DNA from 4 places in the Chryseobacterium sp. R2ACT005 genome. Region 1 is predicted to be linked to each of the others. Evidence: riboswitches for the same ligand, from Rfam matches in the RefSeq annotation. Region 1 holds a riboswitch; each other region holds the start of a gene.

The links. Region 1 has a riboswitch for S-adenosylmethionine ahead of ACPF63_RS18870 (alpha/beta fold hydrolase). Riboswitches for the same ligand answer to the same signal wherever they lie in the genome.
Region 2: linked by a shared signal. The riboswitch ahead of ACPF63_RS23045 (TonB-dependent receptor plug domain-containing protein) and the one ahead of ACPF63_RS18870 (alpha/beta fold hydrolase) in region 1 are both predicted to bind S-adenosylmethionine.
Region 3: linked by a shared signal. The riboswitch ahead of ACPF63_RS19655 (SusC/RagA family TonB-linked outer membrane protein) and the one ahead of ACPF63_RS18870 (alpha/beta fold hydrolase) in region 1 are both predicted to bind S-adenosylmethionine.
Region 4: linked by a shared signal. The riboswitch ahead of ACPF63_RS22705 (TonB-dependent receptor plug domain-containing protein) and the one ahead of ACPF63_RS18870 (alpha/beta fold hydrolase) in region 1 are both predicted to bind S-adenosylmethionine.

The regions. Positions count from the first base shown of each region.
Region 1 covers NZ_CP188192.1:4,108,877-4,114,923, reverse strand. Annotated here, with positions in the region: gene ACPF63_RS18875 (MGH1-like glycoside hydrolase domain-containing protein) at 1-911, opposite strand, end outside; SAM riboswitch class I at 1,100-1,206, shown strand; gene ACPF63_RS18870 (alpha/beta fold hydrolase) at 1,273-2,217, shown strand; gene ACPF63_RS18865 (ACT domain-containing protein) at 2,217-3,755, shown strand; gene ACPF63_RS18860 (O-succinylhomoserine sulfhydrylase) at 3,867-5,027, shown strand; gene ACPF63_RS18855 (four helix bundle protein) at 5,057-5,428, shown strand; gene ACPF63_RS18850 (homocysteine S-methyltransferase family protein) at 5,418-6,047, shown strand, end outside.
Region 2 covers NZ_CP188192.1:5,014,490-5,020,536, forward strand. Annotated here, with positions in the region: gene ACPF63_RS23040 (outer membrane beta-barrel protein) at 1-1,744, opposite strand, end outside; SAM-I-IV-variant riboswitch at 1,864-1,961, shown strand; gene ACPF63_RS23045 (TonB-dependent receptor plug domain-containing protein) at 2,260-5,004, shown strand; gene ACPF63_RS23050 (DUF5694 domain-containing protein) at 5,118-5,957, opposite strand; gene ACPF63_RS23055 (TonB-dependent receptor domain-containing protein) at 5,983-6,047, opposite strand, start outside.
Region 3 covers NZ_CP188192.1:4,270,678-4,276,724, reverse strand. Annotated here, with positions in the region: gene pckA (phosphoenolpyruvate carboxykinase (ATP)) at 1-945, shown strand, start outside; gene ACPF63_RS19660 (type II 3-dehydroquinate dehydratase) at 1,027-1,434, opposite strand; SAM riboswitch class I at 1,678-1,776, shown strand; gene ACPF63_RS19655 (SusC/RagA family TonB-linked outer membrane protein) at 1,860-4,793, shown strand; gene ACPF63_RS19650 (RagB/SusD family nutrient uptake outer membrane protein) at 4,811-6,047, shown strand, end outside.
Region 4 covers NZ_CP188192.1:4,939,083-4,945,129, forward strand. Annotated here, with positions in the region: gene ACPF63_RS22700 (alpha-amylase family glycosyl hydrolase) at 1-2,123, shown strand, start outside; SAM riboswitch class I at 2,396-2,501, shown strand; gene ACPF63_RS22705 (TonB-dependent receptor plug domain-containing protein) at 2,596-5,019, shown strand; gene ACPF63_RS22710 (APC family permease) at 5,027-6,047, shown strand, end outside.

The DNA.
Region 1 (6,047 bases):
TTTGATTCCCCAGCATCAATAATTTCATCAATAAGAAAAGAAGCTTTTGTTCCTCTTTTTTCTGGATTTACAGTATCTCCCTGATGAATAATAAAATTATTAATTCCATCTTTGAAATAAGTATTCTCTGCTTTGGGAGCTCCGTAAAGTTTGGAAGTATTGGTTTCATTATCACAAAATACACTCTGTGCATTTGAGTTTCGGGAATATAGCTTTTTGATCGAAATACTGTCATGACCAATATTAATACTTCCGTCATGAGACGCATTGACCTCTCCTTTATAAGTATTGTATCCCCATTTCCAGTTGTTTCTGAACCAGATTGTGGGAGCTACCAGAATAGGAGCCTCATGCTGGCTTCGATTACAAACGGTGACTCTGGCTAAGATATCGTTGTGATCGGCTTTACAGTATTCAATGAAAATATCAAAATATTCATCGTTATCAAAAATTCCGGTATCGAAAATCTCATATTCCGGTTCCTTTTTGCTTCGTTTTCCATTTTCTGTAATAAGATCATCGTAAGGAAATTCATTAATCGGATATTTATACACCATTTTCATATAGCTGTGGGTAGGTGTATTGTCCAGGTAATAAAAGATTTCTTTGATGTCTTCACCATGATTTCCCTGAGGGTTACTCAATCCGAAGAATCGTTCTTTTACCATTTTATCTTTCTTGTTCCAGAATGAAAAAGCAAAACAAAAAAGTTGCTTTACATCAGAAATTCCGGCGATGCCTTCTTCTCCCCAGCGGTAAGCATAGCTTTCAGCATTATTATGATTGGTAAAATCCCAGGCATTCCCGTTTGAGCTGTAATCTTCACGTACATTTCCCCACTGTCGGTTGCTTACATAAGGTCCCCAGTTTTTCCATTTAGTATCTTGTAATCTTTCTTTTTCGGCGGTCATATCTCATCATTTTTCCATACGAAGTTAGTTTTTTTGAAAAATAATTCCAATTTTTTTCATCTGAACAATTATTAATATAGTTTTGAAATACTTGTATTTAAGGGCTTTTTTAAATATTAAAATAATTTTTTTTTGAAATTAAAAGAAAAGAACTATCTTTGCACCATTCGTTCATTCAAATATTGAAAATGTTATCAAGAAAGGTTGAGGGATTAGACCCTATGAAACCTTAGCAACCCTTTGCGCAAGCAAAGAAGGTGCTACGTTCTACCAAAGTATTTTGGACAGATAACTTACTGAAGTTCTTTTCAGCCATTTCCTGTGGCATTTTCAATTGTATTTGTATTAAAATATAATAGAATTGAAAACAGAACTAAACTATATAAATCTTTCGTATCAAACCAATTCCCAAAAGGAATACCATATCCCGTTAAGCTATCAGCTTTTTGGGAAAGATCTGTTTACAGCACCCATTGTTTTAATCAATCATGCACTTACCGGAAACTCAGATGTATCCGGAGAAAAAGGTTGGTGGAAACAATTGGTAGGAGAAAATCAGATTGTTGATACCAATCAATATACGGTTCTGTGTTTCAATATACCCGGAAACGGTTATGACAATTTTTTAATTGAAGACTATGAAGATTTCACGCCTTCAGATATCGCTGCGATATTTCTAAAAGGGCTTGAAGCTTTACATATCAAAAATCTATACGCCATTATTGGAGGCTCTCTGGGAGGAGGAATTGCCTGGGAAATGCTTGCCAAGCAGCCGGATCTTGCAGAAATATTTATTCCTATTGCCTGTGATTACAGAACACATGACTGGCTTCATGCACAATGTCTGGTTCAGAAATTTTTATTGAATGATAAAGAAGAACCACTACAGAAAGCAAGAATTCATGCCATGCTGTGTTATAGAACACCACAGTCGCTCAATGACAGATTTCAAAACCAATATAACCAGGACAAACAATGTCTGGAATCAGAAGATTGGTTGGTTTATCATGGTAATGCACTAAACGAAAGATTTAGTTTAAAAGCGTACAAACTGATGAATCATCTCTTGATGAATATTAATGCTGATGAACGATCACTGGATAAAATACAGGCACGAATGCACATGATCTCCGTAGATACAGACTTATTCTTTCCTGCTTCTGAAATCCGAATGTGTTTTGAAAACTTAAAAAAGAAAAATAAGAATGTTTCTTATCACGAGATCCAATCTATACACGGGCATGATGCCTTCCTAATGGAATATCAACAATTAAATAATATCATTAAAAACATTTTACAGAAGTAATGAAAAATGCTAACGAAATAAAATTTTTGAAGAACAGATCAATCATCAAATTTGAAGGAGAAGATTTCCTGGGAGAAATCGGGATTGACGGACGAATTTTTAAAGCGCTTACCTTAGCGCGTATCAGTGTAGGAGTAATTTCCCAACAGGCCATAGAAAACGGAATTTCTATCTTGGTTCAGGAAATTGATGCAGAAAAAGCAGTTGCTTGTCTTATTGATGAGTTTGAAGCAGAAAGAAAATCTGGAAAAGTTTCTCAGATCTATAGTATTAATAATGTTTCTGTGATCGGTTTTGTAGCAGAAGATTTCAATAAAGTATTTGCTGAGCTGGCAAGAAACAATGTTTTCCCATTACTTTTGAATCAGGTTGCGGGAGAAAACAGAGTCAACATCGTAGTAACTTCTTCACAGGATGAAAAAACCAGAAATATCATCGAGTCTGAAATTTTCAAAAAGCCAAAAACCGTTCATCTGGCGATCATCGGACACGGGAATGTAGGAAAAACTCTGATACAACAGGTATTGGAATCTTCAGAAGAAATAAAAAGACGTAAAAAAATAGATCTTAAAGTTGTTGCAGTGGCCAATTCAAAGAAAATAGCTTTCAACAAAAAAGGATTTGATGCGAATTGGAGCGATGAGGTTTTGACTGCAGAACATCCTTCGAGTGTTCAGGAGCTGATTAATTTCTCCAACGAAAACCAGCTGGAGAACCTTATCGTTGTTGATAACACGGCAAGTAAGGATTTTGTGAAAAACTATCATGCTTTGGCAGAAAACGGATTTGATCTGGTTTCTTCAAACAAGATTTTTAATACCCTTCCGATTGAAGAATACAGAAAACTAAGATATACGTTGAATAAAAACAACAGACGTTATCTGTATGAAACCAATGTGGGGGCAGGTTTACCATTAATTGATACGATTAAATTATTACACCTTTCAGGAGAAAATATCACAAGAATCAAAGGAGTATTCTCCGGAACATTAAGCTATGTTTTCAACAATTTTTCTTTAAGAGACGATAAATTTTCAACCATCATCAATGAAGCTTTGGAAAAAGGATACACAGAACCGGATCCAAGAGAAGACCTATCGGGAAATGACGTAGCAAGAAAATTATTGATTCTGGCGAGAGAATTAGACTTAATCAATGAATTCGGAGATATCAATATTCAAAATCTGGTTCCGGAAAGTCTGCTTGAGGTTTCAAAATCAGAATTCCTTTCAAGACTTGAAGAACTGGACGAAGAGTATCAGAAAATAAAAGAAAATCAGGCGCCTGGGCATGTATTGAGATATGTAGGTGATTTGCATGGTGATCTGCAGAAAGATAAAGGTGAGTTAGATGTAAAATTGATTTCTGTTCCGGCAACTTCAGCTTTAGGACAATTAAAAGGTTCAGATTCAATCTTTGAAATTTACACAGAAAGCTATGGTGAAAATCCTATTGTTATCATGGGAGCAGGAGCAGGAGCACAAGTAACAGCCAGAGGAGTATTCGGAGATATTCTAAGAGTAAGTGAAACTAAATAATATTTAATCTAACATCTATCAATTTGGCAGTGTAACCATAACGACAATTGTCATTCTGAGCATAGCGAAGAATCTGATGGTTACAATGTAAAATTGATCAATTAAAACTATATGGAAAATTTTGAAACATCAGCAATAAGAACCCAGACTGAAAGAAGTCAGTTTGACGAGCATTCTACACCATTATACCTTACTTCCAGTTTTATATTTCAGGATGCGGAAGATATGAGAGCAAGCTTTGCAGAAGAAAAACCAAAGAATTTATACAGCCGTTTCTCTAATCCAAACGTAACAGAATTTACAGATAAGATTGCTAAGATGGAAGGTGCAGAAGCAGGATATGCCTTTGCTACAGGAATGGCTGCCATCTATTCTACATTTGCTGCATTATTGAATGCCGGAGATCATATCGTGAGCTGCCAGTCAGTTTTCGGATCTACGCATACTTTATTTACGAAGTATTTCCCGAAATGGAATATTGAAACTTCTTATTTCAAAGCAGGAGATGCTGAGAATGTTGAACAATATATCAAGCCCAATACAAAGATCTTATATCTTGAAACTCCTACCAATCCGGCTATTGAAATTCTGGATCTTGAGTTTTTCGGACAGATTGCGAAAAAGCACAACCTTATTTTTATTGTAGATAACTGCTTTGCAACACCTTATCTTCAGCAGCCGATCAAATATGGTGCAGATATTGTTGTACATTCAGCGACGAAATTGATTGACGGACAGGGAAGAGTATTAGGAGGAATAGCAGTAGGAAAAGAAGACCTGATCAGAGAAATTTATCTTTTCGCAAGAAATACAGGACCTGCATTATCTCCTTTTAATGCCTGGGTATTATCAAAAAGTTTAGAAACATTGGCGATCCGTGTAGAAAAGCACTGTGAGAATGCATTGAAAGTAGCTGAGTTTTTAGAAAGTCATCCGAACGTAGAATTAGTAAAATATCCATTTCTGAAATCCCATCCAAGTTATGAAGTCGCTAAAAAGCAAATGAAGCTTGGAGGAAATATCGTAGCATTTGAAATAAAGGGAGGGATAGAAGGCGGAAGAAACTTTTTAGATAAGATACAAATGTGTTCGCTGTCTGCTAATTTAGGTGATACAAGAACGATCGTTACCCACCCGGCATCTACAACCCATTCTAAATTATCCGATGAGGAAAGAAATGAAGTAGGTATTACGGCAGGATTGGTTCGCTGTTCGGTAGGTTTGGAAAATGTAGAAGATATCATAGCAGATCTGAAACAGGCTTTAGATTAGTTAATCGTTGACAGTTTATAAAAAACCAAATGAATAGAGAATACACAGAATTAGCAATTTGGATGGAGGGAAGAAAGTTGGTTAATCTAACTTATATCCTGACTGCCAACTTTCCTAAAGAAGAATTATTGGCTTTAACAGGTCAGATAAGAAAAATGGTAACTTCAGTTTCGTTCAATATAACGGAAGGAAGTAGAAGGCTGAATCCCGAAGATACTTTACCGTTTCTGCAGATTGCCGGGAAATCTCTTTATAAACTGGAAACTCAATTCCATTTGGCTTCAGACCAACAATATATTTCTAAAGAAGATTTTAAAATAATCAATCAAAAAATCCTCTTATGCAAAAAACTGGTCAGCGGATTTATAAACTGTTACAAATTGATAGAAAATGAAAAATAATATACAAGACGCTCAGCTTTCAGCACTCAATGCCCAACTTCAGAAGAGAATTCTGGTTCTTGACGGAGCTATGGGAACAATGCTTCAGAGATACAAGTTTGAAGAAGATGACTATCGTGGAGAGCGTTTCAAGGATTGGGAGCATCCGGTAAAAGGAAATAATGACCTTCTTTCTCTCACACAGCCTCAGGCGATTGAAGAAGTTCACAAGAAATACCTGGAAGCAGGGGCTGATATCATTGAAACCAATACATTCTCGGGAACTACCATAGCGATGGCAGATTATCACATGGAAGAGCTGGTATACGAACTGAACTATGAGTCCGCAAAAATTGCAAGAAAAGCCTGTGACGAATATACCGCGAAAAACCCGGACAAACCGAGATTCGTAGCAGGATCTATCGGGCCAACAAACAGAACGGCAAGTTTAAGTCCAGACGTTAATGATCCCGGATACAGAGCCATCACTTTTGAAGAATTGAGAGTAGCTTACAGGCAGCAGTGTGAAGCTTTGCTGGACGGAGGTTCAGATATTCTTTTGGTAGAAACCATCTTTGATACCCTGAATGCAAAAGCAGCTTTGTTTGCCATTGATGAACTACAGGATGAAAGAGGAATA
Region 2 (6,047 bases), 910 kb from region 1:
AATCAAACTTCATGATTTCGCTCAAAGGCTTGCTGAAAATCATAAAAGGAACCGGTAATCCCACGTTGAAGTTATGAATTTTCATATTCGAAATATTCACCTGCTCGTTGTAGAGTTTTCTTCCGTCTTTTCGGATGATCTGTGCCACCTGATTGTTTGCTGAACTTACGCTATACCCGATAAATGCATAATCAAAAGCCGAAATTTTCAATTCATAATTATCAAAAATAGTAGGTTGTAGATTCGGGTTACCATTAACTTCCGTACTTGGTCCGGAGAACGTTACGTTATTCGGGTTCAGGGCAGAAATACTTGGTAAGCTGATTTTTCTGTTGTAATTCGCAGCAATATAAACCTGATTCATCATGTTATACTGTACACTCGCGTTCGGGAAAAACTTAAATTTATTGAAAGGAATCAAATTCGCTTCCACCAGTTTTGCATCTTTATCGAAATATCTTGTTACCCCCGAAATGTCATAGTTTTCCGCACGGGAACCCAATGTGAAGTCAAACTTTTTCAGTTTAGCCTGAAACTCCAAATAGGTAGAAGCAGTTTGTCTTTGATATTCAAGATTCGTCAAGCCAAAACTTTCCGTATCATAATCCTGTTTTTCATACAATCCTCCAAAGCTTACCTTTCCACCATCAAGAAGCTTGATAGGCTGGGCATAATCTACTTTAAAGTTGGCAATATTCATTACAGATTCATTGTTCAGAATATCTTTTAAGCCACTCATTGCACTGTTAATTGGTGGATTGGGAGCTGCAGCAAATATACCATCCTGAAAATAATTGTCCTGAGAGAATTTACTGTCTGATCTTGTGTAGCCGAACTGAAAGTCCAGTTTTTGAGATTTGTCAGCAAAACGTTTCTGATACGTTACAACAGCTTCCTGTCTCAAGCTATTGGTATGGGCCACATCAGAAGATGTATAAAAAGCTTCTCTTAAATCCTTTGGATTGTTCTGAAAAGGTAAATCTCCATGACCGTTACTTAAAGTATAATTGTCATTATTATTGTGGTAAATATCGTAGTTTAATAATAATCTGTCCTGTCCTAAATCAAAAGTCAATCCTGATTTTGCAAAATACCCTCGTCCGTATCTGTCGGTATGACTTGTTAAAAGCTCATCCTGTTGGCCGTTCAGCATACTTTCACGGTAGTTTTGACCAACATTCAGCTGCCATCCGAAATATTTATTTCTGGCATTTAAATTAACGGAGTTGGTCGTTCTGCTTCTGTATTGATCATAATTCGTAAAAGAATAATTCCCGGAATAAGTAGCAGTTAAATATTTATTGGCATTTTTGTTCGTGATGATATTCATGATTGCACCTCCGGATGTAGCCGGAAATTCAGCGCCGGGTTGAGTGATTACCTCAATTCTTTCTACAGAATTGGCAGGCATTCCTTCAAGAAAGGAGTTCAATTCATTGGATGTGATGTTCAGAGGTCTTCCGTTAAGATATACTTCCAGCATTTTTCCCTGGTACATCATTCCTGCGATGTCGGTAGATACCAGTCCAGGAAGCTTTTTTATTCCTTCTAATACGTTTCCGTTGTTCAGCTGAGGTTGCTCGGAAAAGTCAAAAATAGTACGGTCTGCCTTTTGTTCAACTGCTTTTTTAGTTTTGGTGATGACTACACCTTCAATCTGCTTTTCCTGAGGTTTATTGTTTTTTTCCTGTGAAAAGACAAAAACAGAGCTTAATAAGGATAACGCGAAAATCGTTTTTTTCATAATGTTTTTACTGATATCCGGTTAGACGCTGAAAAAGATAATTTGTTACGCTAAAATGTTGAAAATCGAAATTTTAGGTTAAATATTTTTTTATTTATGAAATAATTATATCTTTGCCGGGTAATTATCAAGAATCTCTAGATGGGATAGCAACCTGCAAAAACAAGCAAGGTGCTGCAATCGATAAGCCGGATCTTCCGGAAAAAATGTTTATCATTCTATCATTATCCCCATCTTGAATTTTTGTTTTAAAGTTAAATTCAAATGTTTAAAGACAAGGGAAATCTCCTTACATCAGTTATCTTTTATTCTTCGGATCATGAAGTGAATCTTCATTATTCCCATATGTTTTCATGCCATTTCTATATGCGCATGTGTTGTTGCTTCTAGCCTTTTCTATTTCTAAAAAATAATACAAACATTTCGAACATTTATGTAACCTTAAAATTTAGGGATACGGGATTTGTATTGCTCAAAAAACAATTTTTAACAACAAAAAGTAAACAACAAACAACATGCATAATTTCAGGAAAAAAATATTTGTTCCTTCTATTGCGCTTATTTCTACATTTTATTACGCACAGACGGACACGTTACAATCTAAGAAAATAGAAGATGTAGTCATCCTTGGATCAAGAGGTTCCGGAAGATCATTGACAGATACACCTGTTCCGGTAGACATCATTAATATATCAAAAATTTTAAAACAGAGCCCGACTAATAGTATCAGCCAGGCCTTAAATTATATTGTACCCTCATTTTCATCCACTTCTCACACGGTTAACGATGGAACTGACTTTGTAGATCCTGCTCTTTTAAGAGGTTTAGGTCCGGATCAGGTTTTAGTTTTACTCAATGGAAAAAGAAGATACCAGTCTTCATTGATTAATGTTACCCTCACACCGGGAAGAGGATCTGTGGGAACCGATCTTAATGCTATTCCAGCTTTTGCTTTAGAAAAAATTGAGGTTTTAAGAGATGGAGCTTCTGCCCAATATGGTTCTGATGCCATTGCTGGAGTCGTTAACCTTGGATTGAAAAAAAGATTAGGGCTTTCCGGACAGGTGTTTTTAGGTGGATATGCTTCACCTGTTGCCAATAATTTCTCCGGAGGAGTGGATGGACAGACCATTTCTGTAGACCTTAATTATGGAGCTAAAATTGGACAGACCGGATTTTTTAACGTTACAGGTTCTGCCCAATACCGAGACCCTTATTCCAGAGCCGGAGTAAGAGAAGGAGATATCTTCAATGCCTATAATGCCATTAACTATAGAGCATTACAGGATGGAGTGAATATTGATGGGTTGTATAAAAATATTACCAATACTTCCAATACTCAGCAGATTATCAATACAATTAAACAATATGCAGGTAAGGTTGGATATTTTGCACCGGATTTTCAGTCTCAGATTTCGGGAGCAAATAGTATTTCGGACCTTCAAAAATTATTAGGTAAAGATTTTACCTCCCAGGAACTTAATTACAGAGGATTAGAGAGAAAAGATTTCAGTCTGAGAGCAGGACAGTCTAAGCTGCAATCCGGACAGCTCTTCTTTAATTCTGAGATTCCTGTTAATGAGGAATGGAAGGTTTACTCATTTGGAGGTTACAGCTACCGCCTTGGAAATGCCGGAGGATTTTACAGACTTCCTAATACTGAAAGAAACATCAATGCAGTGACTCCCAACGGATATCTTCCTCAGATTGAAGCAACCGTAAATGATTATTCTCTCGCTGCAGGAGTCAAAGGGAAATGGAATGGCTGGAATGTGGACTTCAGTAATACATTCGGGAAAAACGTCTTCAGTTTTGGGGTGGTAAATACCTTTAATGCATCACTTACAGACAGTTCTCCAAGAACTTTTGATGCCGGAGGCTCTGAGTTTTCACAAAATACCGTCAATCTTGACTTTTCCAAAAAATATGATGTCCTGAAAGGATTGAACATTGCATTTGGAGGTGAATACAGACACGAAAACTATAAAGTAAATGTTGGAAAAGAAAATTCTTATGCTTCTTATGATATTTATGGACGTGTGGTAACCGCTAAAACCCCTGAAAATGAAAAAGCAACCGATTTCTTCGGAAATACAAGACCGGCCGGAGCTCAGGTTTTCCCAGGGTTTAGTCCGGAAAATGCAGTCTCCGGAAACAGAAACAGTATTGCGGCTTATGCAGATGCAGAGCTGGAGGTTACTGACGGATGGCTGCTGGAAGGAGCTTTACGATATGAGAATTATTCAGACTTCGGATCTACATTCAATTATAAGCTGGCAACCAATGTAAAGCTGGCTCCCAATCTAAACTGGAGAGGTGCTGTTTCTACGGGGTTTAGAGCACCATCTTTAGCACAAATCTATTATAGTTCTACTTCTACACTGATTCAACAGGGAAAAACTACACAGGTAGGTACTTTCAGAAACAATTCTGAAGCAGCACAGGCATTGGGTATTCCAAAATTGAAACAGGAAACCTCACAATCCTACAGCACAGGAATTACATGGAAGATTCCGTCATTAAGCCTGACTTTCACAGCAGATGCTTATTTAATAAAGATTAAGGACAGAGTAGTATTGACAGATCTTTTCTTCCGCCCTAATGGTAATTTTACCCCAGGTTCGGATCAGGCAGTTCTTCAGGACGCTTTTGATCTTGCAAGGGCAAGTGCTGCCAATTTTTTTGCCAATGCGGTGGACTCTCAGACGAAAGGGCTGGATATTACCATTTCTCAGAATTCAAAAATCTCATCAGGGATTTCTTTGGAGAATAACTTCGGCCTTAATCTTAATCAGACCAAAAGAATCGGAGATATCCATGCGTCACCTAAATTAGTAAGCCAGATTGATAATTATTTCTCAGAACCGAACAGAGTATATTTTGAAGAAGCTGTACCACGTGTAAAAGCTACCTTATCCAATACGTTAAGAGTTTCCGGATTTACTTTCCTGCTGCGTAATTCTTTCTTCGGTAAAGTGACGGATGCCGATGTTTTAGATGCTAATTTTGACGGAGTAACAGGAAGTACAGAGCACTTCGTACTTAATAATCGTTTGATAACTGATTTATCTGTAGGATATGATTTTAATAAAAATATTTCAGCAACTATCGGGAGCAATAATATATTGAATATACTGCCTTCTAAAAGCCCGAATATAAATTCATTAACAGCTGATAACCAGTTTGTATATTCAAGACAGGTTTCTCAGTATGGTATTGGTGGAAGGTTCTTATTTGCAAGAATTGAATTCAGATTCTAATAAATAAAGCTTAGAAAATTTAATAAAAAAACAGAGATATCTTCTCTGTTTTTTTATATTCTATTACACCATAAAGAATGAATTATCTATTAGGGTGATTATTCTAATTTTATTTATTTCAGTGAAGAAAATTCAATAAAATCATATTCGGCGGAAGAAGAGAAAAGCTGTCTTAGTACTGCTGCATGGCCATTTCCGGCTATCACAAGAATTCGGTCTTCGCTATTATGAGGAATTTTTTGAATATTGCGGAACATTCTCAGATTCCTGCTGTACCAATACGAGGCAAGCATATCAGCACCATCGTGTTCTCTTAGCTTAAAATCTCCGCTTAAATAAGCACCATATCCGTATTGATGACTTTCTTTTGAATTCATGTAGGTAAATGTGTCTAAAAGCGATTTGAAATTCTTAGGTTCAGAACTCTTGAAGAAGCTGATAAACTGTTGGGAAATTGCATCATCACTTTTAAAATCATAATCTTTGCAGAGGTTATTAAAAAATGTAGAATCTGTTTTCCCAAATTTTGTCTGGAGATCATTCCAGATAGATTCTGCATCTATACTGAACAGTTCTTTGATTTTGAGTTCATTGGCGATTCGCATAGCAAGCTGATAGCGTTCGTCCCTTTCTTCTCTGTGTTTTCCCTCACCATACTCCTTCAGTTTTTGGTTTGCATTCCAGTTTGGCCAGGCTTCAATAGCAATCTTAGTAGGTTTAAATTTCTTGATATATTCTACAAGTTCAGTAACTTCCTTTGCCGTTTTAGGTGAAAGAACATCTATCTGATCTCCCTTATTGGTTGTATGAGCATCAAGATTAGGATAGTCAAAGTGGAAAGACCCTACAACAAGGACTTTGGTTTTTGGATTTTTGAAATAGCCCAAAGGCTTCTTTTGAGCAAAAAAGAATGTGGGAATGCATAGTAGAAGAATATAAATGAAGGTTTTCATAGGTTTATTTTTTTTTGTTATTAAATTATTGAGCACGGTTTTTCTCTTCAAAATCCACCACTCTTTTATTAGATTTTACTTTCTGATTTC
Region 3 (6,047 bases), 160 kb from region 1:
TCAATGCACTGTTCTGCTAACGTAGGAGAAAAAGGTGATGTAGCTTTATTCTTTGGTCTTTCAGGAACAGGAAAAACGACTCTGTCTGCAGATCCGAAAAGATATCTTATTGGTGATGACGAGCATGGTTGGGATAACAACGGAGTATTTAACTATGAAGGTGGATGCTACGCTAAAGTTATCGACTTATCTGAAGAAAAAGAACCGGATATCTTTGCTGCCATCAAAAGAGATGCACTTCTTGAAAACGTTGTTGTGAACAATGGAGTAGCAGATTACACAGACGGATCAATCACTGAGAATACAAGAGTTTCTTATCCAATTTATCATATCAACAAAATTGTATTGCCTTCTAAAGCAGGACATGCTAAGAAGATTGTTTATCTTTCAGCAGATGCATTCGGAGTACTTCCTCCGGTTTCCATCTTGAATGAAGATCAGGCTCAATACCACTTCCTTTGCGGTTATACATCAAAACTAGCTGGAACGGAAAGAGGAATTACAGAACCTCAACCATCTTTCTCACCTGCATTTGGTGAAGCATTCCTTACATTACACCCAACAATGTATTCTAAAACATTGATCGGTAAAATGAAGGAACACGGTGCTAAAGCTTATTTGGTAAATACAGGTTGGAATGGTACGGGAAAGAGAATTTCTCTGAAAGATACAAGAGCAATCATTGATGCAATCATTGACGGATCTATCGATAACGCTCCTAAAACTCAGGTTCCAATCATGAATCTTGAGATTCCTACTGAATTGCCAAACGTTTCTACAGGTATTTTAGATCCTAGAGATACCTATGAAAGCGCTTCAGAATGGGAAGAAAAGGCAAAAGATCTTGCTTCAAGATATATCAAAAACTTTGAGCAGTATTGTGATACTGAAGAAGGTAAGAAATTAGTTGCTTCAGGACCTCAATTACAGGAACAGACTATCTAATAGTTCTCTATAACATAAGGAAAAGCCTCATCATTGATGAGGCTTTTTTATTTCTAATTTTTCGCAGATATTATTTGAAAATTACTTTAAGCTTAATATAGCCAATCTATATCCATCCATTCCAAAGCCAGATAAAACTGCATCCGTATTAGCAGCTGTCACAGACTTCTGTCTGAATTCCTCTCTTTTATAGATGTTGCTGATATGAACTTCTACTTTTGGTTTTCTGATATTTTTTAGACAATCAGCAATCGCATAGGAATAATGGGTGAATGCTCCCGGATTAATTACTACTGCATCAAAATCATCTTCCTGAAGCCTGTTGATAAGCTCTCCTTCAATATTTGACTGATAATATTGTATTTCATGAGACTGAAACTCGGATTTTAAAATTTCCAAATAGCTTTCCATGGAAACATTTCCATAAATTTCCGGTTCTCGGGTGCCCAAAAGATTGAGATTAGGCCCATTTATAATCAAAACTTTCATACTATAAAATTAAAAACTTTTTTTAATTAAATGCTCAAAATTTCCGCACAAATTAACGTTCGTTCAATTGTATTATTAATAATGATATTTATCATGTTTGATAAAATGGTAATGATTGCAACTCCTTACAGTAATGGGTTTTATTAAAATCTTATGTTAATTTTTGAAAATTTATCATGAAAAATAATAAGTCTACTTGTTTTGTAGACTAAAAGTTTTTAGCTTTGCAACCATATTTCGATCGGCTTATAAAGAAAGATGGAGGGAACTGACCCTGTGAAATCTTGACAACCTACCCATTGGGCAAGGTGTTACGTTCAGCCTTTTAAGGAAAAATAAGCATTTGGTTTATCGTATTTATCGATGCCCTTTGCTGACTTTTCTGCAAAGGACAAAATTTTAATATATGATAAATGAAATTGATTATGATTAGCAAAAATTTATTCGCTTCTAAAACTTGGATACCTCCGGTTGCTGCATTTTTTCTGGGAGTAACCAGTGTACATGCACAGAGTTCTAAGCCGGAAAAGGACAGTCTTCATGAAAAAGAAATTGACGAAGTTGTAGTCGTAGCCTATGGAAAAGCAAAAAGAAACAGCTATACCGGTTCCGTTGCTACCATTTCCAGCGATAAGATCAACAACAGACCTGTAACCAATATTACCAAGGCATTGGAAGGGCAGGTTGCCGGGATTCAGACTACCAGCTCATCAGGGCAGCCGGGAGCTGTTTCTACCATCCGAATCAGAGGAGTTGGTTCAATAAGTGCTTCCAGTGATCCGTTATATGTAGTAGATGGAATCCCTTTTGACGGAAATATTAACTCCATCAGTCCAAGTGATATTGAATCCATCAGTGTTTTGAAAGATGCCACTGCGAGTGCGTTGTATGGATCAAGAGGAGCAAACGGGATTATCATCATTACCACAAAATCAGGTAAAAAAGGAGAAGCTAGAGTTAATTTTAATATCAGCCAGGGATTCTCCGGAAGAGCCGTAAAAGATTACGAACAGGTAAATACAGATCAATACTTTCAATTATATTGGGAAGCCTTGAGAAACGGATATCAGTCCGGAAAAGTGTCTTCTCAACAGGCTGCACAGATGGCAACAGATAATCTTGTCTCTACACTTGGGATCAATCCATATGGAACAGGATATCCAAAACCGGTGGGAACCGATGGGAAATTATTACCCGGAGCATCACCACTTTGGAATGACGACTGGAGGGATATTTTGCAGAGAGTTGCTTCAAGAAATCAGGTAGATCTTGATATCAGCGGAGGAAGTGATAAGAGCAATTATTTCTTTTCATTGGGCTATCTTGATGATAAGGGAATGGCTATTGAATCAGGATATAAAAGATACAATACCAGGTTAAAGATCAATTCTGAAGTAAAAAAATGGCTGAATGTCGGGGTAAACTTAAGCTATACAAACAGTATTCAGCAGGCACCCACTTCTTCAGATTCCAATTCAAGTAATATCATCAATGCGGCAAGATTTATTCCTTCATTCTATCCTTATTATGAAAGAAATGATGACGGAACTTACATTTTGGGTGCTGATGGAAACCCGATTTATGATTTTGGAAAATACAGACCTACAAGTGCCCTTCAGAATCAGAATGCGGCCGCAACCCTGCCATTAGACAAAAACGAAAATAAAGAAGATAACTTTTCAGGGAAAGGATTCATGGAATTTACTTTCTTACCGGAATTGAAATTCAAGACAAGCTTTTCTGTTGATCTGGTGAATTACAACGGACATTATTATTCAAATCCATTGCTGGGACAAGGCGCTGAGATTGGAGGTTCAGTAACGAAAACCAATACCAGAACACTTTCTTATACAACCAGTAATATTCTGACATACGATAGGAAATTTGGAAAACACCATGTAAATGCTTTAGCAGGACATGAATTCTATAAATATGACTATCAGACGATTTCCGGAACAAGAAGCCAGTTTTCTCTCCCTTATTATTATGAACCGGATGCTGCTTCTTTACTGGGAAGCTTCAGTGGGAACAGTAATAAATTGAGCTTATTGAGTTTCCTTGGAAAAGTAGAGTATGACTACAATAATACTTATTTCCTGTCTGCATCAGGAAGAGCAGACAGTTCTTCAAGATTTGCGAAGGATAACAGATGGGGGAGATTCTGGTCAGTGGGTGGTTCGTGGAAAATTTCAAATGAAGAATTCGTAAAAAGCCTGAATGTCTTTAACCAATTGACATTGCGTGCCAGCTATGGAGGACAAGGAAATGATAAATTACTTCGGCCAAACGGGCAACCGCTTTATTATGCATATCAGGAATTGTACAGATTTATCAGTCTTGGTGGAGAACCGGGAACAACACTTGAAAAAACATCTACCAATAATGTGAAGTGGGAAACGAACCTTAATTTAAATGTAGGATTGGAATTCGCTATTCTGAATAACAGAGTTAAAGGAAATATTGAATACTTCAAAAGAAAAAGCCAGGATCTTCTGTTTAATATGCCGGTTGCGCCGTCGTTGGGAATCAGCGATTATCCGGCGAATATCGGAACTATTCAAAATACAGGATTTGAATTTTCATTATTCACAACCCCCATTAAGAATGATAATTTCCAATGGAATGTAGATGTAAACCTAAGTACCTTAAACAATAAAGTTACCAAGTTGCCTGGCGGTTCCCTTGTGGTGGGAAGTAAATTATTAACGGTAGGGGGCTCTGTGTATGATTTCTTTATCCCTGAATGGGGCGGGGTAGATCCAAGCAATGGAAAACCATTGTGGAAAACGGTTTCTACAGATGCGAGCGGAAATTCAGTAGAAGGAACTACCTCAGAATATTCAAAAGCAACAAAACTCTTGCAGGGTTCTGCTTTGCCTAAACTGACCGGAGGAATCAGTACCAGCATTACCTACAAAAATTTTGATTTTTCAGGATTGCTGACATTCAAAATCGGTGGGAAGATTCTGGATACCGATTATACTTCCATCATGCATAACGGAAGTTCCGGCGGACGTGTATGGAGCGCAGAAATGCTGAACAGATGGACCCCTGAAAATCCTTATACAGATGTTCCTGGATTAAGTACAACAACGAATAACTGGACCTCAACATCTTCAAGATTCTTATACTCCGGAACGTATGCGAGGCTTAAAAATGTAAGTTTAGGTTATACACTTCCTGAGGATTATTTTGAGAAAATAGGACTTAAAAAGTTCAGAATTTATATTCAGGCAGAGAATCTTTTAACCTTCTATAAACATAAGGGAATGGATCCTGAACAGGCTTTGGATGGAACCACCTATTACAGATACCCTGCAATGAGAACAATCACTTTTGGTCTTCAGACAACACTATAACGTTTAAAATTGAAACAATGAAAAAATTAAAATATCTATCGTTTGCACTTATCGGATTTTTAGCGTTGACAAGCTGTGAAAGCGATCTGGACACTGCTCCGACTGATCAGGCTAACAGTGTGGAAGTTTTCAAAACTGCTGAAAGTGCAGAAACTGTAGTAAACGGTACCTGGGCAAAATTTAATAACGATGGAACTACCTATGCTAATATTGGATATTCCACTGTTTTAAGAGCCAGTGATGCAATGGGAAGCGATGTAGCTGTATTAACCAATAAGTATGGATTTGCTTCTACTTACGCTTTTACAGAAATGGTAAACAGTACGGCTTCTCGTCCGTTATTTATCTGGACCATGTTGTATTCTACCATCAATAATATGAATAATGTTATTACAAGAATTGACGGGACAGAAGGAAGTCAGGAGAAAAAAAATCAGGTGAAAGGACAGGCAAAAGCATTACGTGCTTTCTGTTATCTGAATCTGGCGAGCTTCTATCAGTTCAGTTATTTGAAAGACAAGTCAGCGTTGACGGCTCCCATTTATACTGAACCTTCTACAACCAGTACGGTAGGAAAGAAAAGAGCAAGTCTTGAAGAAATTTATACTTTGATTAAAAGTGATCTTACAGATGCTGACAACCTGTTGAAAACCTATACAAGAAATAATAAAGATAAGATTAATCGTGCTGTAGTCAACGGACTTCTTGCCAGAACTTATCTGAATACCGGTGAATGGAGCAAGGCTTCAGCATCTGCGAAAATTGCAAGAGAAGGATTCCCATTGATGGCACCGGAAAAATACAAAGATGGCTTTAATGATATCAACAATGCAGAATGGATCTGGGGACACGGACAGACACAGGAACAGTCTGATGCAAGTTATGCCTTCCACTATCTGGATGTATCTTCATCAGGAAGTTATTATTACAGCTTTATGGCGGATCCTTACTTTAAAGATCTTTTTGATGGCAATGATATCAGATCCCAACTATTTTCATGGGACGGGCAGAAAGGAAGAGAAGGATTACTGAGGTATGCTAAGTTTAAATTTAAGCCAACTCTTATTGCAGACATTGTTTACATGAGAGCTGCAGAAATGTATCTGATAGAAGCTGAAGCTGAAGCCAGAAACGGAAATGTGACTCAGGCAGTAGCTGTTTTGAACCAGTTGAAATCTGCCAGAAATGCCAATATTTATAGTGGTTCATTATCACAGAATGAGGTTGTAGCAGCAGTTCTGATCGAAAGAAGAA
Region 4 (6,047 bases), 830 kb from region 1:
TTAATTATCATCCGACAGATCAGACAAAAGTAGGACTTGCGTTATATGCGCCTGGCAAAAGCTTTGTACACGTCATTGGAAGTTTTAATAACTGGGCGGTGAATGATACTTATTTAATGAAAAAAGATACCACAAACCCGGATCTTTATTGGATTGAGCTCAATGGGATTACGCCTCAGCAACTCTATACTTTTCAGTACAGAACGAATGATCTGAGAAAAGTGGCAGACCCTTATTCACCCCAGATCTTATCTTCTTATGATGATCCGTGGATCTCAGCTTCTACCTATCCGAATTTACCTGCATTTCCTGCCGGACAAGGTTTTGAAGTTTCAACATTTAAAACGGGGCAGACAGCCTATAACTGGCAGACAACCAGTTTTCAGAGACCCGCGAAAGAAGATCTGGTGGTCTACGAATTATTATTGAGAGATTTTACACAGGAAAAGAACTGGCAGTCTCTGATCAGTAAAATTTCTTATTTAAAAAATCTAAAGATCAATGCTATAGAATTACTTCCCATCATGGAATTTGACGGAAACCTTTCATGGGGATACAATACTTCTTTCCATTATGCATTGGACAAAGCTTATGGAACTCCCGAAAAATTCAAAGAATTTGTAGACCTCTGCCACCAGAACGGAATTGCAGTTATTCTGGACGTCGCATTTAACCATGCAACAGGACGTTCTCCTCTGGTAAGGCTTTGGAATGTAGATCCTGATGGAGACGGTTACGGGGATGTTGCTCCAAACAATCCTTATTTCAATCAGGTCCCGAAACATTCATACAATGTATTTAACGATTTTAATCATACAAGCCTTTCAACTCAATATTACGTTGAAAGATGTCTTCAACAATGGCTGACAGAATATCACATTGACGGATTCCGCTGGGATTTAACAAAAGGATTTACCCAAAGCTGCTCCGAAAATGATGAAGCATGCACCAACGCTTATCAGCAGGACAGAGTGGATATCATGAAACATTATGCAGACAGACAGTGGGCAATCGATCCCAATTCTTACATGATTTTTGAGCATCTGGGAACGGATGCAGAAGAACAGCAATGGGCAAACTACAGGGTAGCGGAGGGAAAAGGAGTGATGCTTTGGAATAAACAAACGGAGCCTTATAACCAGAATACTATGGGATATAAAGACAACAGTAATTATGACAGAATGAACCATAGTCTTCATGGGTTTACCAATATGCGTGCTGTAGGGTACGGAGAAAGTCATGATGAAGAAAGATTGATGTTTAAAAATCTTGCATATGGTGCTGCGAACGGTAGCTATGACGTTAAAAACCTTAATACAGCTCTTGAAAGAATGAAAACTTTCGGTGCAACATTCTTTACTATTCCAGGTCCGAAAATGATCTGGCAGTTTGGGGAATTAGGATATGAATTCAGTATCAACAGATGTGCTGACGGTACTATCAATAACGGGTGCAGAACGGATGAAAAGCCTGTTGCATTTACTTTAAACTATGATACCAACGTAAACAGAAAAGCTGTATATGATATATGGGCTAAAATAATCACGATCAGAAATACCCATCAGGTTTTTAAAACTAAAACGTACAGTATAGAATCCAATAATCTGACTAATGATCCGGACGGATTGATCACAAGAATTTATCTCTATGATCCGGCTATTACAACCGGGATAAAAAATGTTGTCGTACTGGCCAATTATGATTTATCTGCAAAAAATGTTGTTCCTTTCTTTCCTTACACAGGGCAATGGCAGAATCTCATGGATGACAGTATTTCGAATATCGCCTCTACCACGGCTCCGATAACTTTACAGCCAGGAGAATTCAGGATTTTCGGGAATTATGGAGGTGCACTGTCAACAACAGATCCAAATACTGTAAATAAATTATCACTTCAGATCGCTGATAATCCAATACAAAACGGAGTGGCGAAATTAATTTTTAATAAAGCAAAAAACGGAGAAATTTTGATTTTTGATATGACGGGTAAAAAACTGGATTCATTCAAACTGAATAAAGAAAACGGAACTTATGAAGTAAAAGTCAGTTATCCTGCAGGCACTTATCTGGTGCAGTTGAAATCGGAAACAGGAATTGCCATTCAAAAGATGATAATCAAATAAAAACAAATTATGAAGTTGTTTAGACTTATAAAATTGTTGAATATATTAAAACCATTAAGAAGGATTTAAGAAATAAAGTGTAGTTAAGATGAATCATTCTGATTTTTAAGCTTAAAGCGAAGCTTATCTTAATACTCTTATCGCCTTATTATAATCTTAATGTTTCAAAAATAAAACTTTAAACAAGTTCTATAAAATAATAAAAGGCAAATTTGCAGTGTAGCAGATTTGCCTTTTTTGTCTATTTAAAAAAATAGTCTACTTTTGCAGTAGATTTATCAAGAAAGGTGGAGGGATTTGGCCCAAAGAAACCTTAGCAACCTGCACGATTCGAGAAGTGTAAAGGTGCTAATTCCAACCCTGAGGGGGAGATAAGCGAAGTCAATATTCTTATATGAATTCCATTTCTTGAAGTCTTGTATATCTGCGGAAAAATCCGTCAGACTGTAATTATTAATTGGCAAGAACAAAAATGAAAAAATTAAGTACAGCTGTATTATTGCTTGGGGCAATTTTGGTTGCTGCTCAGGAGAATGAGGAGAAAGGAAAACAAATAGAAGATATTGTTATCGTTGGAAACCGTAATGTAAAAAGAACAAAACTGGAAACACCGGTTCCTGTAGATGTTATCAATATTGACAAAATTCAAAGGAATTCTCCGCAAATGACGGCTCAGGATCTTCTGAATTATGTTATCCCATCGTTTAATGCAGTGAGACAGTCTGCTTCTGATGGTACGGAACATATTGATCCTGTAACCTTAAGAGGAATGGCCCCTGATCAGGTTCTCGTATTGCTTAACGGGAAAAGAAGACACACCACTTCTTTAGTCAATTATCAGAATACCGTGGGGAATGGCTCTGTAGGAACAGATCTGAGTACAATTCCTGTTATTGCTATTGATAGAATAGAAGTGTTAAGGGACGGAGCTGCAGCACAATACGGTTCTGATGCCATTGCAGGAGTGATCAATATTATTCTTAAAAAAAATACGGGAGCCTCAGCAAGTCTTACGTATGGATTGACTGGGAGAAATGATGGAGATACCTATCAGGCAGGAGCCAATTATGGTACTTCATTAGGAAAAAAAGAGGGTTATATCAACCTTTCTCTACAATTAAGCCACAGAGGAAAAACAACACGAACTCAAAATCATGATCTGGATATTTTTGGAAATAATTTTGCCTATGCATTTGCTGATGATCCCGAAGCGGCAAGAGCTGCAGATGATGCAAAGATTAAAGAACATGGGTTAACCCGTGATGATTTTAATTTTCAGATCGGAGATGCCCAGATCAGACAGGGACAGCTGTTTTTCAATGCGGAATATCCTTTTAACGATCAATTTAAAATCTATTCTTTCGGAGGTTTCAGTATCAAAGAAGGAAAAGGCTTTGGTTTCAGAAGGCTGCCGAGCGAAGCATCAAATGTGGTTTCATCCATTTATCCGAACGGCTTTCAGGCAACTCTTGGATCTCAGGTGTATGATGTTTCTTATGCTGTAGGTGCAAAATATAATGTCAATGATTGGGTATTAGACCTAAGCAACACATTCGGAAGTAATACCTTCAATTATAATGTAAGCAATACCAATAATGCTTCTCTCGGGGTAAAATCGCCAACCCGGTTTTATGCAGGCGCCCATAGTTTTCTGCAGAATACTGTTAATCTTGATGTTTCCAAAAATATAAACCGTTTCAATATCGCTTTTGGGGGAGAATTTAGGTTTGAACAATATCAGATCAAAGCAGGGGATGAAGCTTCTTATACCCAATATGACATTAATGGAAATGTAGCTACAGAAGGGTCAACAGTATTGGGTGCGGGTGGATCTCAATCTTTTATCGGGTTTTCTCCAAACAATACCTTGAAAAAAGACAGACACTCAACTGCTGTGTATGCGGATGTTTCCTATGATTTAGATAAAAAATTAAATATTGACGCCGCTGCCAGATTTGAAAATTATTCAGATTTCGGAAATACGTTGAATGGAAAGCTTGCCGTCCGATATGAGTTCGTAAAAAATTATGCAGTAAGAGCAGCGGTTGGAACAGGATTCAGGGCACCTTCCCTTCAGCAGCAGTATTTCAATAATTCATATGCGGATATTTCTACTTCAGGCTCAAAGATTGTTACCAAAGGAATATTCAGTAACGATAGCGAAGCCGCCAGAATTCTGGGATTTGATAAACTCAAACAGGAAACTTCTGTCAACGCGAGTGCGGGATTTACCCTGAAACCTTTACACAATTTAACGGTCGCTATAGATGGATACTGGATTAAAGTGAAAGACAGAATTGTGATTACCAGTAATATAACAGACCCAAGACTAGACCAGTTTAAGGTGGAAAGCGGAAGGTTCTTCGCCAATGCTATTGATACAGAAACGAAAGGAGTAGATGTAGTGGTTTCTTATGACTGGATTCTTGGTAACGGAAAATTAAATATGAATCTTGCCGGAAATTATACAGAAACTAAAATTACAGACTTTCATTTTCCGGAAAACTTAGGAACTCCTAAAAATCAGTTTTTTGGTCCGGATCAGATCAATATCATTGAAACACTGTCTCCAAAAACAAAAGCTTCATTTGGATTAAATTATGGAATCGGGAAGTTCAATTTTCTCGTGAGAAATACCTATTTTGGTAAAGTGATAAGAGATGGTTATCCATTTGGAGGCGTTCAGGAATTCTCCCCAAAAGTAGTTACGGACATCAGTATTGGATATGATATCACAAAAAGTATCAACTTTACAGTAGGGGCCAACAATGTATTTGATGTTTTTCCGGATCGCCAGATTTATGAAAATTCATACTATGGAGTATTCAAATATGCGCCAGTTCAGATGGGAACACTGGGGAATTATTTCTTCGGAAGGCTTAATTTTAATTTTTAATCATTAAATGAGTACTACCTCACATCAGATTGGCTGGAAAACAGCAGCAGCCATCGTCGTTTCCAATATGATAGGAACAGGGATTTTTACAACCCTGGGATTTCAGTTATCAGATATTACCAATACCTACAGTATTTTCCTGTTATGGAGCATCGGAGGAATTCTCGCCTTATTCGGGGCTTTTTGCTATGCCGAATTAGGCTCACATTTCAAAGGAAACGGAGGTGATTTTATCTATCTTAAAGAAACCTATCATCCGCTGTTCGGATATCTGATAAGCTGGGTTTCACTCATCATCGGATTTTCCTCTCCGGTTGCGCTGGCTGCATTGGCAATGTCGAAATACCTTTCCGTATTCAATTATTCTTTTGGAAATGGGTTTGCAATTGCCGCTATTTTTCTGGTAGCAGTGGCATTGTCATTCAGTTTAAAAACATCCAGCAGGTTTCATAACTTTTTTACATTCATCAAGATAGCCTTTATTATTGTACTGGTTATTCTGGGAGTTGGGCTTTCAGAATCTATACAGATTGGCAGCAGTCTGAATTTCAGTGACAGCTGGCAGAATGAGATTATGCTTCCTGCCTTTGCTACGTCTCTGGTGTTTGTTACCTATTCTTATACAGGCTGGAATTCTGCTTCCTACATCGCAGGAGAAATAAAAGACGTCCAGAAAAACCTTCCCAAATCTTTGATCATTGGAACTATTTTCGTGACGATAAGCTATATTTTGGTGAATTATATTATGCTGAAACATGCTCCTGTGAGTCAGCTGGCAGGAAAAGAAGACGTAATGGGGGAAGCTGCTGTCAATATGCTGGGGCCTATCTTTGGAAAGATTGTCAATATTTTTATTGCGCTGCAGCTGGTTGCAACAATTAGCGGATATTTATGGGTAGGTTCAAGATTGACACAGGCTTTTGCAAAACATACTTACATCTGGAAACCGTTATCAGCGGGTAATGCAAGAGGAATTCCCGTAAGAGCTATTTTTGCCCATGCCGTTATTGCTGTGGTTATTATTCTCA